2 regions of the Brevibacillus jepli genome follow, and region 1 is predicted to be linked to the other one. Evidence: riboswitches for the same ligand, from Rfam matches in the RefSeq annotation. Region 1 holds a riboswitch; the other holds the start of a gene.
The links. A riboswitch is a leader RNA that binds a small molecule or an ion and turns the genes downstream of it on or off. The one in region 1 is predicted to bind lysine.
Positions count from the first base shown of each region.

Region 1 (6,422 bases):
GGGCGTGCGATCCTCGGGAAGATGACTGTGCTGGAAAACCTGGAGATGGGCGCATTCCAGCGCAATGATGCACAAGGCATCAAGGACGATATGGAAAAGATGATGACCTGGTTCCCCATTCTCAAGGAACGGCTAGCTCAATTGGGCGGGACGATGTCTGGCGGTCAGCAGCAAATGCTCGCCATTGCCCGTGCATTGATGTCTCGACCGAAGCTGCTGCTCTTGGATGAGCCCTCGATGGGCTTGGCTCCCATCGTGGTGGCGGACATTTTCAAGGTGATCAAAGAAATCAATGCGGAAGGGACAACCGTCCTCATCGTAGAGCAAAATGTCAAACAGGCCCTCAAAATCGCTGATTACGGGTATGTGCTCGAGGCAGGGCAAATCGTATTGGATGGCACAGGAGAAGCGTTGTTAAACGACGAGCGTGTAAAAGAAGCATATTTGGGCGGTCGCAAGCACTAGGTCAGCCTATAAAAAACTGTCGCCATGGAATGAGGCGGCAGTTTTTTTCGTATGGATTCCATGGTACTATGAAGGATAGAACGTATATTCTCTTATGATGCGAAAAAGGGAAGGAAGCCGGATACGATGCCAACCAAATTGACGAGAGAGCAAATGGAATATCTTGTTCATCAAGTACAGCGTTATTTTAAAGAAGAACGGTCGGAGACACTCGGCAATTTGGAGACGGAAGAGTTGATTGCCTTTTTTTCGAAGGAGCTCGGCCCCTTCTACTACAATCAAGGGGTGCAAGACAGCCGCAAGCTGCTGGTCGAACGGATGAGTTCCTTAGAAGATGAACTGTATGTTTTGGAAAAGCCAATCCACAAGAACAAATAGATGCAAGGCAGATATAGAGCAAAGAGGAGGGAGCAGCCATGAACAGCTCCTTAAAAGATAAACTGGCCGTCTTGCCAGATAAGCCAGGCTGCTACCTGATGAAAAATGCGAGCGGGGAAATCATTTACGTAGGAAAAGCCAAGGTGCTGAAAAACCGCGTCCGCTCTTATTTTACAGGCAGTCATAACGGGAAGACGCAGCTGTTGGTCAGTGAGATCGTGGATTTTGAGTATATTGTGGTATCTTCACCCATCGAAGCACTGATCCTGGAATGCAACCTGATCAAGGAGCACGACCCGCGCTACAATGTCATGCTCCGCGACGATAAGACGTATCCGTACATCAAAATTACGAATGAGGCACAGCCACGTCTGGAGATTACCCGTAAGGTATTAAAAGATAAAGCCAAATATTTCGGTCCTTATCCGAATGCCGGAGATGCCTCCGAGGTGAAGAAGCTGCTGGATCGCCTTTATCCTTTGCGCAAATGCCGCAATATGCCCAAGCAGGTTTGTCTTTACTACCATTTGGGACAATGTTTAGCGCCCTGTGTATACGAGGTATCGGCAGAGGAAAACCAGCGTTTGGTAGATGAAATTAGCCGGTTCCTCGATGGCGGCCATGAGGAAATGAAGAAGACGCTCACAGAAAAAATGCTCCAAGCCGCAGAAAACATGGAGTTCGAACGCGCAAAGGAATATCGGGATCAGATCAAGAGCATCGAAGCAGTGATGGAAAAGCAGAAGATTACCTTCGCAGATACTGTAGACCGCGACATTATCGGGTTTGCTGTGGAAAAAGGCTGGATGTGCATTCAAGTATTTTACATGCGCAAAGGGAAGATGATCGAGCGGCAGACGACCTCTTTTCCGTACTATGGCAGCGAAACCGAAGACTTCATGTCGTATGTGAGCCAGTTTTACTACGACAAGCAAAATGCGCTTCCTAAAGAAATTTTGCTCCCGGAAGAAAGTGACGCAGAGCTGTTAAGTGAATGGCTAGGCATCAAAGTTCATGCGCCAAAAAGAGGCAAGAAGCGGGAACTCGTGCAAATGGCTGCCGAGAACGCGCGTATAGCCCTGCAGGAGAAGTTCGCGCTTATGTCCAAGGACGATGCTCGTACCGTCCAGGCGGTACACAACCTCGGGCACATTTTGGGGATTCCGGTTCCGCATCGAATTGAAGCGTTTGACAACTCCAACATCCAGGGAACAGAGCCTGTGTCTGCAATGATTGTGTTTACAGATGGTCGCCCTGACAAAAAGGAATACCGCAAATTCAAGATCAAAACCGTCGAGGGACCAGACGATTACGGCTCCATGCGCGAAGTAGTTCGCCGACGTTACTCTCGCCTGCTCAAAGAAAATCAGACGATGCCTGACCTGATCGTCATCGATGGTGGGAAAGGCCAAATCAGTGCCGCAATGGACGTCCTGGAAAACGAGCTTGGCCTCTATATTCCTGTCTGTGGTCTGGCGAAGGACGAGAAGCACCGCACTGCTCAGCTCATGTACGGTGATCCGCCGGAGCCAGTGAATCTGAGACGGGACAGCTACGAGTTTTATTTGTTGCAGCGCATCCAAGATGAAGTCCACCGTTTTGTTATTACGTTCCACAGACAATCCCGAACGAAAACGATGCTGTCCTCACAGTTGGATGAGATCCCGGGTATCGGTGAGAAGCGACGCAAGCTGTTGTTCTCTCATTTTGGCTCGTTGAAAAAAATGCGTGAAGCGACCGTCGAAGACTTCCGTCAATTAGGAATCGGCGACAAGCTGGCGAAAGAAATCATCGCTCATCTGCGCAAGCTGGACACATAGAGTTCAAAAAGGAATTGATCCATTTTTAGACTCATGATATAATCCGATTCAAACAGAATAGTTAGCCTCACTTCCATTATGGAGTGAGGTAGAGGCGCGAAAACCAAGAGTACCACCCTGAGATCGGGTATCTGTGAAGGGAACGGGAAAGGGGAATTCGCCGAAGTGTGGAGGGGAACCCGCTTTTCTCCATGCTGGGTCTGCGTTGAACAAATGCAGGACTGTCATCTGCACTTTTGACCAATTGTTCAGATGGAGAGCTATCTCACGGTGTGTCAATGTGAGTTTTGATGGTGATGACTGTCAATCTTCGTTGTCCGCGTGTATTGGGAGGGAGGAACCGGTATGTCGAAACAGTAGGCAGCGGCAGGTCTTATCCTTGTCGGTGCCTTTTTTGTAAAATAAAAATGCAAGACTTTTCCTTATAGAGAGAATAGTGAAAAACCATACGATAATAGAAAAATACCAACATTGGATATGAGAAAAAGGGAGAGAAGCCGCATGGGGTTGATCGTGCAGAAATACGGAGGCACCTCTGTAGGTACCATTGAGCGAATTTTACGAGTTGCGGATCGAATTATCAGCTATAAAGAGGAAGGGCATGATGTGGTAGTTGTCGTGTCTGCGATGGGGAAATCTACTGATGTGTTGGTAGACATGGCGAAACAGATTAGCGCATACCCATCCGAGCGAGAAATGGATATGCTGCTGACCACGGGGGAGCAGGTATCAATCGCGCTATTGTCGATGGCCTTACATTCAAAAGGCTACGACGCTATTTCTCTTACTGGCTGGCAGGCTGGAATCACTACCGAGGCGATTCACGGAAGAGCCCGGATCAAGCAGATTGATCCTGAACGGATTCAATCCGAGCTCGGCCGTGGTCGTGTGGTCATCGTGGCAGGATTTCAAGGGATCAGTGACGAAGGTGAAATTACGACGCTCGGCCGCGGTGGATCGGATACATCTGCGGTTACTCTCGCAGCGAGCTTGAACGCTGAAAAATGCGAAATCTTTACGGACGTGTCCGGGGTGTATACAGCTGATCCGCGAATGGTTCCAGCAGCGAGCAAGCTGGATACGATCTCGTATGATGAGATGCTGGAGCTGGCGAATCTCGGTGCAGGGGTTCTCCATCCAAGGTCAGTAGAGGCTGCGAAAAAATACAAGGTAAGGCTGGTCGTCCGCTCTAGCTTTACTGCCGAAGATGGTACGTACGTTGAGGAGGTTGCCAACATGGAAACAGGAAGAGTAGTAAGTGGAGTCGCACATGACGAAGATGTAGCAAAAATCACGGTTGTCGGCATGCCTGCCAAGGTCGGGACGCTCTCCCGTCTGTTTAATACGCTGGCTGACAATCAAGTGAACGTCGATATCATTATCCAAAGCTCCTATGATGCTGTTGTTACGAACATTTCATTTACAGTTGCAGCGGATGACCTGAAAAAAGCACTGAATACACTCGATAGGAACAAAACAGAGCTTGGCTTTGAAAAAGTCGATTTCGAAGAGGGCTTGACCAAAGTATCCATTGTCGGTTCCGGCATGATTAACAACCCGGGGGTAGCTGCCGAAATGTTCCGCGTGCTGGCAGAAAGAGAAATTTCTATTAAGATGGTATCTACGTCTGATATCAAGGTTTCCTGCGTCATTCCGGCAGCCTTGACTGAGCTGGCTGTTCGCAGTCTCCATTCGGCATATGGTCTGGATGTTGAGGAAACAGCTGTCGTGCACGGATTATAGAATTGGGATGCTCCCTCTTACTTGTCTACAGGTAGAGGGGGCATTTTCTTCATGGCGCTACTTGTACGAATATACGTATGTCTGAAGGGCTTTCCATTTCGATTTTGCTGAACGCTTCTCTTTCTTTCCACTGCTCAACCATACCAGCGATGATCCCGGCCTCAAAGGAAAGACTGCATCCTAGTCTTTCTATAGACTGATAGCTAAAAATGGAATGAGTGAGTGAATAGATGATGCTTTGCTCGCTCTCTTCAACCACGTCTAGCTGACCGAGTCCCAGCCGAATAAAAGGCATAATCGGGCCAGTTGCAGATTGAACGGGGATTTGGCGGCCCATATTTTTTCCTATCCAATATAGAATGTGGTTCTCACTATCGCCTAGCAGGCTGCTGGTCAGCGTTTCGCGTAGAAGATGATAGCCAAGATAGGGCATATTGATTCTTTCCGCATAGGGAATGGTCTCAGGTGGCAACAGTGCTGCCAGTTGATCCTTCTCTTTCATTTGTGCTTCCCTCCTGTCTGTACTAGATTATGAGGAGGGACTCCGACTCATGACATATTCATAGAAAAAATAGCTGGACTAAACAAAGTTATTCTATCAATGTATTTAGTACATTGATTGTCTTGACGCTCTGTGTCGACAAGAGTACAATTGGATTTGGTCAAAGTTTTGCCCAACTTTTTCTCGTATTTTGACACATTCCGACAAATTCAGGTGATCTAGTGAACACAATCTTTTTGTGAACAGCATTTCGATGCTTTTCATACATTGATCGTGGAGGTTTTGCTATGTCTAATGGGTGAGGCAATGGGTTAGGATATTGGGGAAAGGTCTATCAAAACGGTCGAAAACCGTTTTGGGCCGCTTGCGGTAACGCTTGACGTTTTTCACAGAATTGAGAGTTACATACATTGAAAGGGGGACCATTGTATGGCGAAAGGCCATAGCTTTCTCAGTCACAAGCTACACTCACTTCTTGGTTTGTTTCCGATCGGGCTCTTCCTCGTGTTCCACTTGACAGCCAACTATCAAGCGACTCGTGGGCCTGAAGCTTTCAACCAGGCGGTAGGCTTCATTGAAAGCCTTCCATTTCTGTTAGTACTTGAATTTGCCTTGATCTACCTCCCGATCCTGTTCCACGCTGTTTACGGTCTCTACATTGCGTTCCAAGCGAAGCATAACGTAGGGAACTTCGGTTACTTCCGAAATCAAATGTTCTTGTGGCAACGCGTTACAGGAGTCATTACCCTCATTTTTATTGTTTGGCATGTTTGGGAAACCCGTATCCAAAAAGCACTGGGTGCACACGTGGATTATGACATGATGGCCAACATTCTTAGCAGTCCTGCAATGATCGTATTCTACACAATCGGGATTATTAGCACGACTTTCCACTTCTCCAACGGAATTTGGTCGTTCTTGGTTCACTGGGGAATCACGGTTGGACCGCGTTCCCAGCGTATTGCAACATTTTTGACTATGGGCGTATTCGTAGTGGTAACCTTCATCGGCTTGCGTGCGATGTCGGCTTTCATTTTGTAGGGATAGGGGGACAAAACTATGGCAAAAGGTAAACTGATCATTGTCGGTGGAGGTTTGGCCGGCTTGATGGCTACCATCAAAGCAGCAGAAAAAGGCGTTCCTGTTGAGCTGTTCTCCCTGGTTCCAGTAAAACGTTCCCACTCTGTCTGTGCGCAGGGCGGTATTAACGGTGCGGTAAATACCAAAGGGGAAGGCGACTCCACATGGGAGCACTTCGACGATACAGTATACGGTGGAGACTTCTTGGCTAACCAACCGCCAGTTAAGGCAATGTGCGATGCAGCACCTGGCATCATCTATATGCTGGACCGTATGGGCGTTATGTTTAACCGTACGCCAGAAGGTCTGTTGGACTTCCGTCGTTTCGGGGGAACCAAGCATCACCGTACCGCTTTTGCGGGTGCAACAACTGGACAACAGCTCTTGTACGCATTGGACGAGCAAGTGCGCCGTTATGAAGCTGAAGGTCTGGT
Region 1 covers NZ_JBFEFW010000014.1:90,579-97,000, reverse strand. The annotation lists gene AB1L17_RS16810 (ABC transporter ATP-binding protein) at 1-465, shown strand, start outside; gene AB1L17_RS16805 (DUF2164 domain-containing protein) at 592-843, shown strand; gene uvrC (excinuclease ABC subunit UvrC) at 882-2,663, shown strand; lysine riboswitch at 2,745-2,934, shown strand; gene AB1L17_RS16795 (aspartate kinase) at 3,165-4,406, shown strand; gene AB1L17_RS16790 (YslB family protein) at 4,456-4,908, opposite strand; gene AB1L17_RS16785 (succinate dehydrogenase cytochrome b558 subunit) at 5,338-5,949, shown strand; gene sdhA (succinate dehydrogenase flavoprotein subunit) at 5,968-6,422, shown strand, end outside.

Region 2 (6,422 bases), on a different contig from region 1:
AAACCGTCAGAGACAAATTCCCGACGGTCATTGGTAATGGCTGCATTAGCCTTTTTCCTTCTGCCTTTCACGAAACCGGCGCACCTTCATCAGGTTTCCGCACATTTTATCATCACACCAACGGCGTACCCGGTTGCGGCTTTCATCATAAAACACCCAGCGGCAATCCTCGTTGTCACATATTTTGATTCGCTCAAGATGCTGCGGTGCGAGCAACTCCGCGAAAGAAGCCGCGATTTGTGCCATGATGAGGGTCCATCCCTCTGCAAAACTGTATTGCTGCTGCTTGTAGCTCCCCTCCTCTTCAACGTACAGCACCTGCACATGAAAAGGCGCAAGAGCCAGAGCTCGGTTCAATTCCGCAAGGTCCTCCTCTAGGAATCGGTCTCCACGGACAACGGCTTCCAGCATCCGTCTCAACCGTTTGCGCAGCTGCAAAAGAGACGCGGCACACTCCTCATTCATCGGCAGCGGAGCGGTTAGATTGTAAGTTTGCAAAAAGGATGCCAGCCATTCCTGGTTCTCTAATCGATTTTCCCAACGACCAGAGCCACGCCAATCCCGCCAATCACTATTTAAAAAGTCGATACAAAGCCAGTCCATGTCATCATCTCTCCTGACTACCCCTTCATTATTTCTCTCTTGTATGAACATACAGGATATGGTAATCTTTATATGTAACTATCGTTTTAGAATTAACTGGTTACATTTTCGTTGCTTACTGCTATTATAGCGTTTCATCAATCTGTTTCACAGACGAGGAGGACGCGTATGAATCGGAAGGATTTGCTTTTGCACGGTTGGGAATGTACGTATGACAAGGAAGACTGGTATCCACCCTTAAAAGATGCACTTGCCGGAGTATCGGCAGCCGAGGCGAGCTGGCGCCCAGAAGGTGAAGCAGCCAACACGATTTGGGAAAACGTCAGTCACCTTCTGTATTACAAAGAACGCTTGCTGCATCGTCTGCTTGGCACCGAATTCCCCGGCTCAGCTGAGACGAACGATGATACATTCACCCCGTCCGGCGGTCCAGATGACGAAAACGCCTGGCAGGCTACCCTTTTGCGAATGGAAAGCGTCCATCGCCACATTCATGAAAAGCTTTCCTCGCTCACAGATGAGGAGTTAGACCAGACAGCTACCTATACGCCCATTTACCAAGCCGTGATGAGTCTCGTCCTGCACGATGCGTTTCACACGGGACAAATCGTCCAAATACGTAAGCTGCAAGGCTCTTGGCCTGCCAGACGCTCATTTGAATAACAAAATTTCACATTGATTATTCACAAACAATCCTTTATAGTTGATGAATCACATAATTTCATACATGTTATCCTCATCTTTCACGGTGAGGATAGAGGTCGCGGCTTTTATATCATCCTGTACGAGATTCAGAAGAAATCAATGACTCCAGGTAAGGAAAATCCGCCGAAGCTCATATCGCATCTCTGGGCGATTGGGTTGGGGCTGTACTCGAAAGGGGCAGAACTGTCACGTTTGCTAGCCAAGCAAGCGTGGTGAGCTATCTTCAGTGAAGGCTTGGTGGGGATTGGATGATACCGCCCTATGCCATTTTTTTGGCTATGGCGGTTTTTTCGTTTCCGACCTTCCTTCTCAAAAATCTTGAAAGGTCGTGCAAGCAGCTTATGTCACAGAATCAATTGCAACGTGGTTTAAAAGCCCGACACCTGACGATGATCGCTATCGGTGGTTCGATCGGGACGGGATTGTTTCTCGCGAGCGGAGGCTCGATCCATTCCGCCGGGCCTGGTGGAGCATTAGTCGCCTATCTCGCCATTAGTATTATGGTTTACTTTTTGATGACGAGCCTGGGGGAAATGGCAGCCTTCATGCCTGTATCCGGTTCGTTCTCAACGTACGCTACACGATTCGTCGATCCATCTCTCGGCTTTGCCCTCGGCTGGAACTATTGGTACAACTGGGCGATTACCATTGCTGTAGAACTGTCAGCTTCCGCACTTATTATGAAATACTGGTTCCCGGATACTCCAGCGATTATATGGAGCGCCTTGTTCCTCGGATTGCTGTTTGCCTTGAATCTTCTGTCGGTTAAAGCCTTTGGAGAATCCGAATATTGGTTTGCCTTGATTAAAGTAGTAACGGTCATCATCTTTATTATTGTTGGTGTATTGATGATTTTTGGGATTATGGGTGGTCAAGCAGTCGGCTTCCAGAACTTCACCAAAGGAGATGCACCGTTCAGCGGCGGATTCATGGCTATGCTCGGCGTCTTCATGATTGCCGGATTCTCTTTCCAAGGGACAGAGCTGGTCGGTGTCGCGGCTGGGGAAAGTGAAGACCCTGCTCGTAATATTCCGAAGGCGATTCGCCAAATTTTCTGGCGCATCCTGCTCTTCTACATCCTCGCTATTTTGATCATCGGATTGTTGGTTCCGTACGACAATCCAAATCTGATTAGCGGCGACCTTACTGATATTGCGATTAGTCCTTTTACGATCGTTTTTGAAAATGCCGGATTTGCTTTTGCAGCATCCGTCATGAACGCGGTTATTCTCACGTCCGTTTTATCTGCTGGTAACTCAGGAATGTACGCTTCTACTCGCATGCTGTGGAATTTGGCGAAAGAAGGAAAAGCACCGAAATGGTTCGCAAAAATTACACGTAACGGCGTTCCGATCAATGCCTTGATCTTGACCGCGCTCATCGGCGCCCTTGCTTTCCTGTCCTCCCTGTTTGGGGAAGGCGAAGTGTACGTATGGCTTTTGAATGCGTCCGGTATGTCAGGCTTCATCGCTTGGCTGGGGATCGCCATTAGTCACTACCGTTTCCGCAAAGCGTTTATCGCTCAGGGCCGTGACTTAAGCGAGCTACCTTATCGGGCAAAGCTGTTCCCGTTCGGACCGATTTTTGCCTTCATCATTTGCTGTATCGTTATTTTGGGGCAAAACTATTCCGCATTCATGGGTGGAACGATCGACTGGTATGGCGTCCTGGTTTCTTACATTGGCCTGCCACTCTTCTTGATCATTTGGCTCGCATATAAAATCACGCAAAAGACCAAGCTCGTCCCTCTTGAGCAAGTTGACTTCAGCATGGATGAGCAGACAAGATAATAGAAGGAAATGTTGGGCTCCCGTTAACTGTGCGGGAGTCCTTTTTCATGCTTGCCAGCATATGAAAGTGCTACATAATAAAAAACTCCCAGAAAAGAGCCGATAGTATAAACAAGAAACGATTCGAGATCAGTTTCCTTTTGCTTCTCACAAGTCATACCAGTCATCTGATAAAAGGTAACCATGATCTCCTGCCATCATGACTGAACATGAATCCAAGTGAGGAGAGAAGAACATGCAGATTCAATCAAATACCCGCTACGTAACACCCCAGCTTACCTCTACCCCAGATGCACCCAAAATGGTGACAGGAACTCGATTAGGGTCGCCGGAGCGCGATACGGTTGACCTTCGTTCTCACAAGGCACGCGAGCTACCTGCTGGTGTCATCGAACATCATAGTGTCCAATTTTTCTTTAACTCAGAAGTAAATGAGAGCCTGGATAAATTTTTTGCAGACAAACCCCCCGAAGCTCGTAAGGCATTTAATCACATACTTGAACATAATTTTTTCAACTCGAGTTCCACTTACACCGATGAAGAAAGAGCTGCTTTCGTTGAAGTAGGCTTAACCCAAGGAAAATTTTTAGCGGACAATTTCATGAAAGATGAGGAAGCTGCTGAATTTTTGAATACCCTCCATCTACTCGCTGCTGTTGCCAAAACAAGAAAGGTTGACCCTGCAACTGGAAGTGTCAGCTACATAGAGCTGCCACAAAAGCCTCATGGCGCACCCCACGACTATGTTAATCCGACCAAGTTAATGGAGCGGTACGACCCAGAAGCTTATAAGAAAATGCAAGCGACCACAACCAATCAAACAGAGAAAGTCAGCATGCTGATTCAATTCGTCAAAAAGCTACGTCATCGTCAAGACTGGATCTCAGAATATCGAAAAGAACAAGATACACTTGTATCCCATTTAAAAAATACAAAAATCGATAACCGCTTTGCAAACGTAAATACAACGGACGCAGGTGAATTCGTTCGCCAAATCAATGAGCTAATTCAAAGTGATCGCTTCCCTACCCACACACAATTGCTTACAACGAATATAGCCTCTTTTATGCAAATCCTATCAAAATAAAAGCAGCCTTGGTCTGATTTCCCATCGGACTGAGGCTGTTTCCTTTCAATTGTTCAGCCCCCCTTCCTATTACCAGCCTACCAATTTGAGACAAATATTTTTTATTGACGAATTTCTGTTGGAAATATATACTTTTCATGAATTTGATAATGATAATCGTTATCATAATTATGTTACAGGAGGTTGCCCCATGAAATCCAGGCTATTCAAACACATTTACAGCACAACATTAGTCACTTCTCTCCTCACGGGTGGCGCCCATGTGGCTATGGCTGCTCCACTCGCGATCGCCGCCGAGCAGACGGACGTTTCCCCCTTGTCGCTCGATTTTGCAGTAGAACAGGCACTAAAAAACAGCGTAGATCTGGAGCTGCTTCGGCTTGACTTAGATATTACGGAATACGAAACATCCATCACACTGAGAGAGAAAGCCGAAATCAAAAAATCCAGCATCATGACCCTAGCTGACGCAAAAAAGAAATTCGAAGAGGCTGCCAAAGCCATCAAAGAAGTCGTCGTCGATGAAGCAGCCATGAATACACAAAAAAACACGATACAATTGCAAGTACAAAAAGCTTTCTTCGAAGTCCAATCTCTCGATGCCAAGATCAAAGCCCAAAAGAAAAGCATGCAACGGCAATATTGGGCGGACTCCCAAGAAACAGAAGCTCACAAAAATCTTGCTGCGCTTGAAACCAGCTACAAACAAGCATTGGCCAAGCTCAACGAATTATTGAATGAAAAAGCGGACAAAACGTGGAAAGTGGAAGCAGCTGATCTGACCCATTATACGATACCCACTCTGGAACAATTGCAGGCAAAAGCTTTTGAAAAACGCCCGGAAATGATGAAGGCTCAAGCGGAAATAGACTTTGCTCAAGTAAAAATCGATTACACGGCAGAGTATGCCGCACTCAGCACATATAAAGGCACGATCGCCAAAAATGAACATAAAAAAGCTGAACTGCAAAAACAAAAAGCGCAAAAGAAAATTGGACAAGAAGTAAGCGACAACTATGGGAAGGTTCTCGCAGCGAAAAAGGCTTTGGATGAAAGCACATCAAAGAAAGAAAACGCATTGGAGCGCTATCAGGCTACAATCGATCAATATAGACTAGGAAAAGCATCGTTGAAAGATATAATGGAGCACGAAGCAAGCCTGTTTGATTCCGAAACAAAAGCAATCGAATCTATTTATCAATACAATGTAGCTGTTATCACCTTGAATCAGTCGACTGGCTATTAATATTTCGTATTACGAAGGATCTCATTTATTCATTTCATATAGAAAAGGTAGAAAAGGCTTCACCCCTAAGGTGAAGCCTTCACTCATTCATCAGCTGCTCAAATACTTTGGCCATCTCCAATCGGCCATCATCTGCACCGAAATCCTCTATGAGCCACCAAGCAGAGAGTACACTGTGGCAATATGCCCACGCCAAGACCCTCTCCTTTTGCAAATCCAGTACCTTAGTCAGGCCATTGACGCGTTGCTTCATTACTTCCTCTACTCCACTCTCCGGCAGATGATTCAGCAAAAACGGAATCACCTCGTACTCCGTCTCCCCGATCGATCCCTTCGGATCAATCGCCAGCCACGACTCTCTTTCTGCACGCAAAATATTTTCGTGATGGAGATCTCCGTGCAACAGACACTGTTCTTTTTGCGTAGAGAGAAGCTTTTTGTACCATCGTTCTGCCTGCTCCAGCATTTGCTCGGGAATCGGTCCTGTCCCCCCTTGGAAATGAGGTCGAACCTCCTCCAATCCCACAGCCCAGTCTGCTATCGTCGGAAACGTAAAAGCAAGCATGCCTGTTTTCGAAATGGGGGTATGCATTCTTTTGATCACGCCGGCCAAGCATTGAATCCGTTCGTCTTCGCTGCTCAGCTTGTCCAGTGTCTCCCCTGGCTGGATGCGCTCCAAAAGCATTACGCCTTTTTTCTCGTCAGCATCGAGCAGCTGTACCATCCCCTGCCCTGCAAAATTTCGAATCGCAGCCAGCTCCCTCTGCCATTCCACTCCAGGTACCCCGAGCTTTAACACTGCGTTTCTCCCATCCTGCATCACTACAGGAGCAACAAAGTTATAAGAGAGTGGGAACGGCTCTAACACCTTTAAAAACCACCGCGCTTCGCAATCAGCAATCAGCTCATGAAAGGAATCGAGCCAGAGACGCCCTGCTTCTTTATGTACGCCCTTAATCGTTTTGATAAAATGATTTGGCAGTGAAATCAT
Region 2 covers NZ_JBFEFW010000028.1:25,827-32,248, forward strand. The annotation lists gene AB1L17_RS24425 (CGNR zinc finger domain-containing protein) at 46-603, opposite strand; gene AB1L17_RS24430 (DinB family protein) at 772-1,266, shown strand; lysine riboswitch at 1,351-1,536, shown strand; gene AB1L17_RS24435 (amino acid permease) at 1,650-3,098, shown strand; gene AB1L17_RS24440 (hypothetical protein) at 3,334-4,185, shown strand; gene AB1L17_RS24445 (TolC family protein) at 4,376-5,431, shown strand; gene AB1L17_RS24450 (aminoglycoside phosphotransferase family protein) at 5,511-6,422, opposite strand.
Region 2: linked by a shared signal. The riboswitch ahead of AB1L17_RS24435 (amino acid permease) and the one ahead of AB1L17_RS16795 (aspartate kinase) in region 1 are both predicted to bind lysine.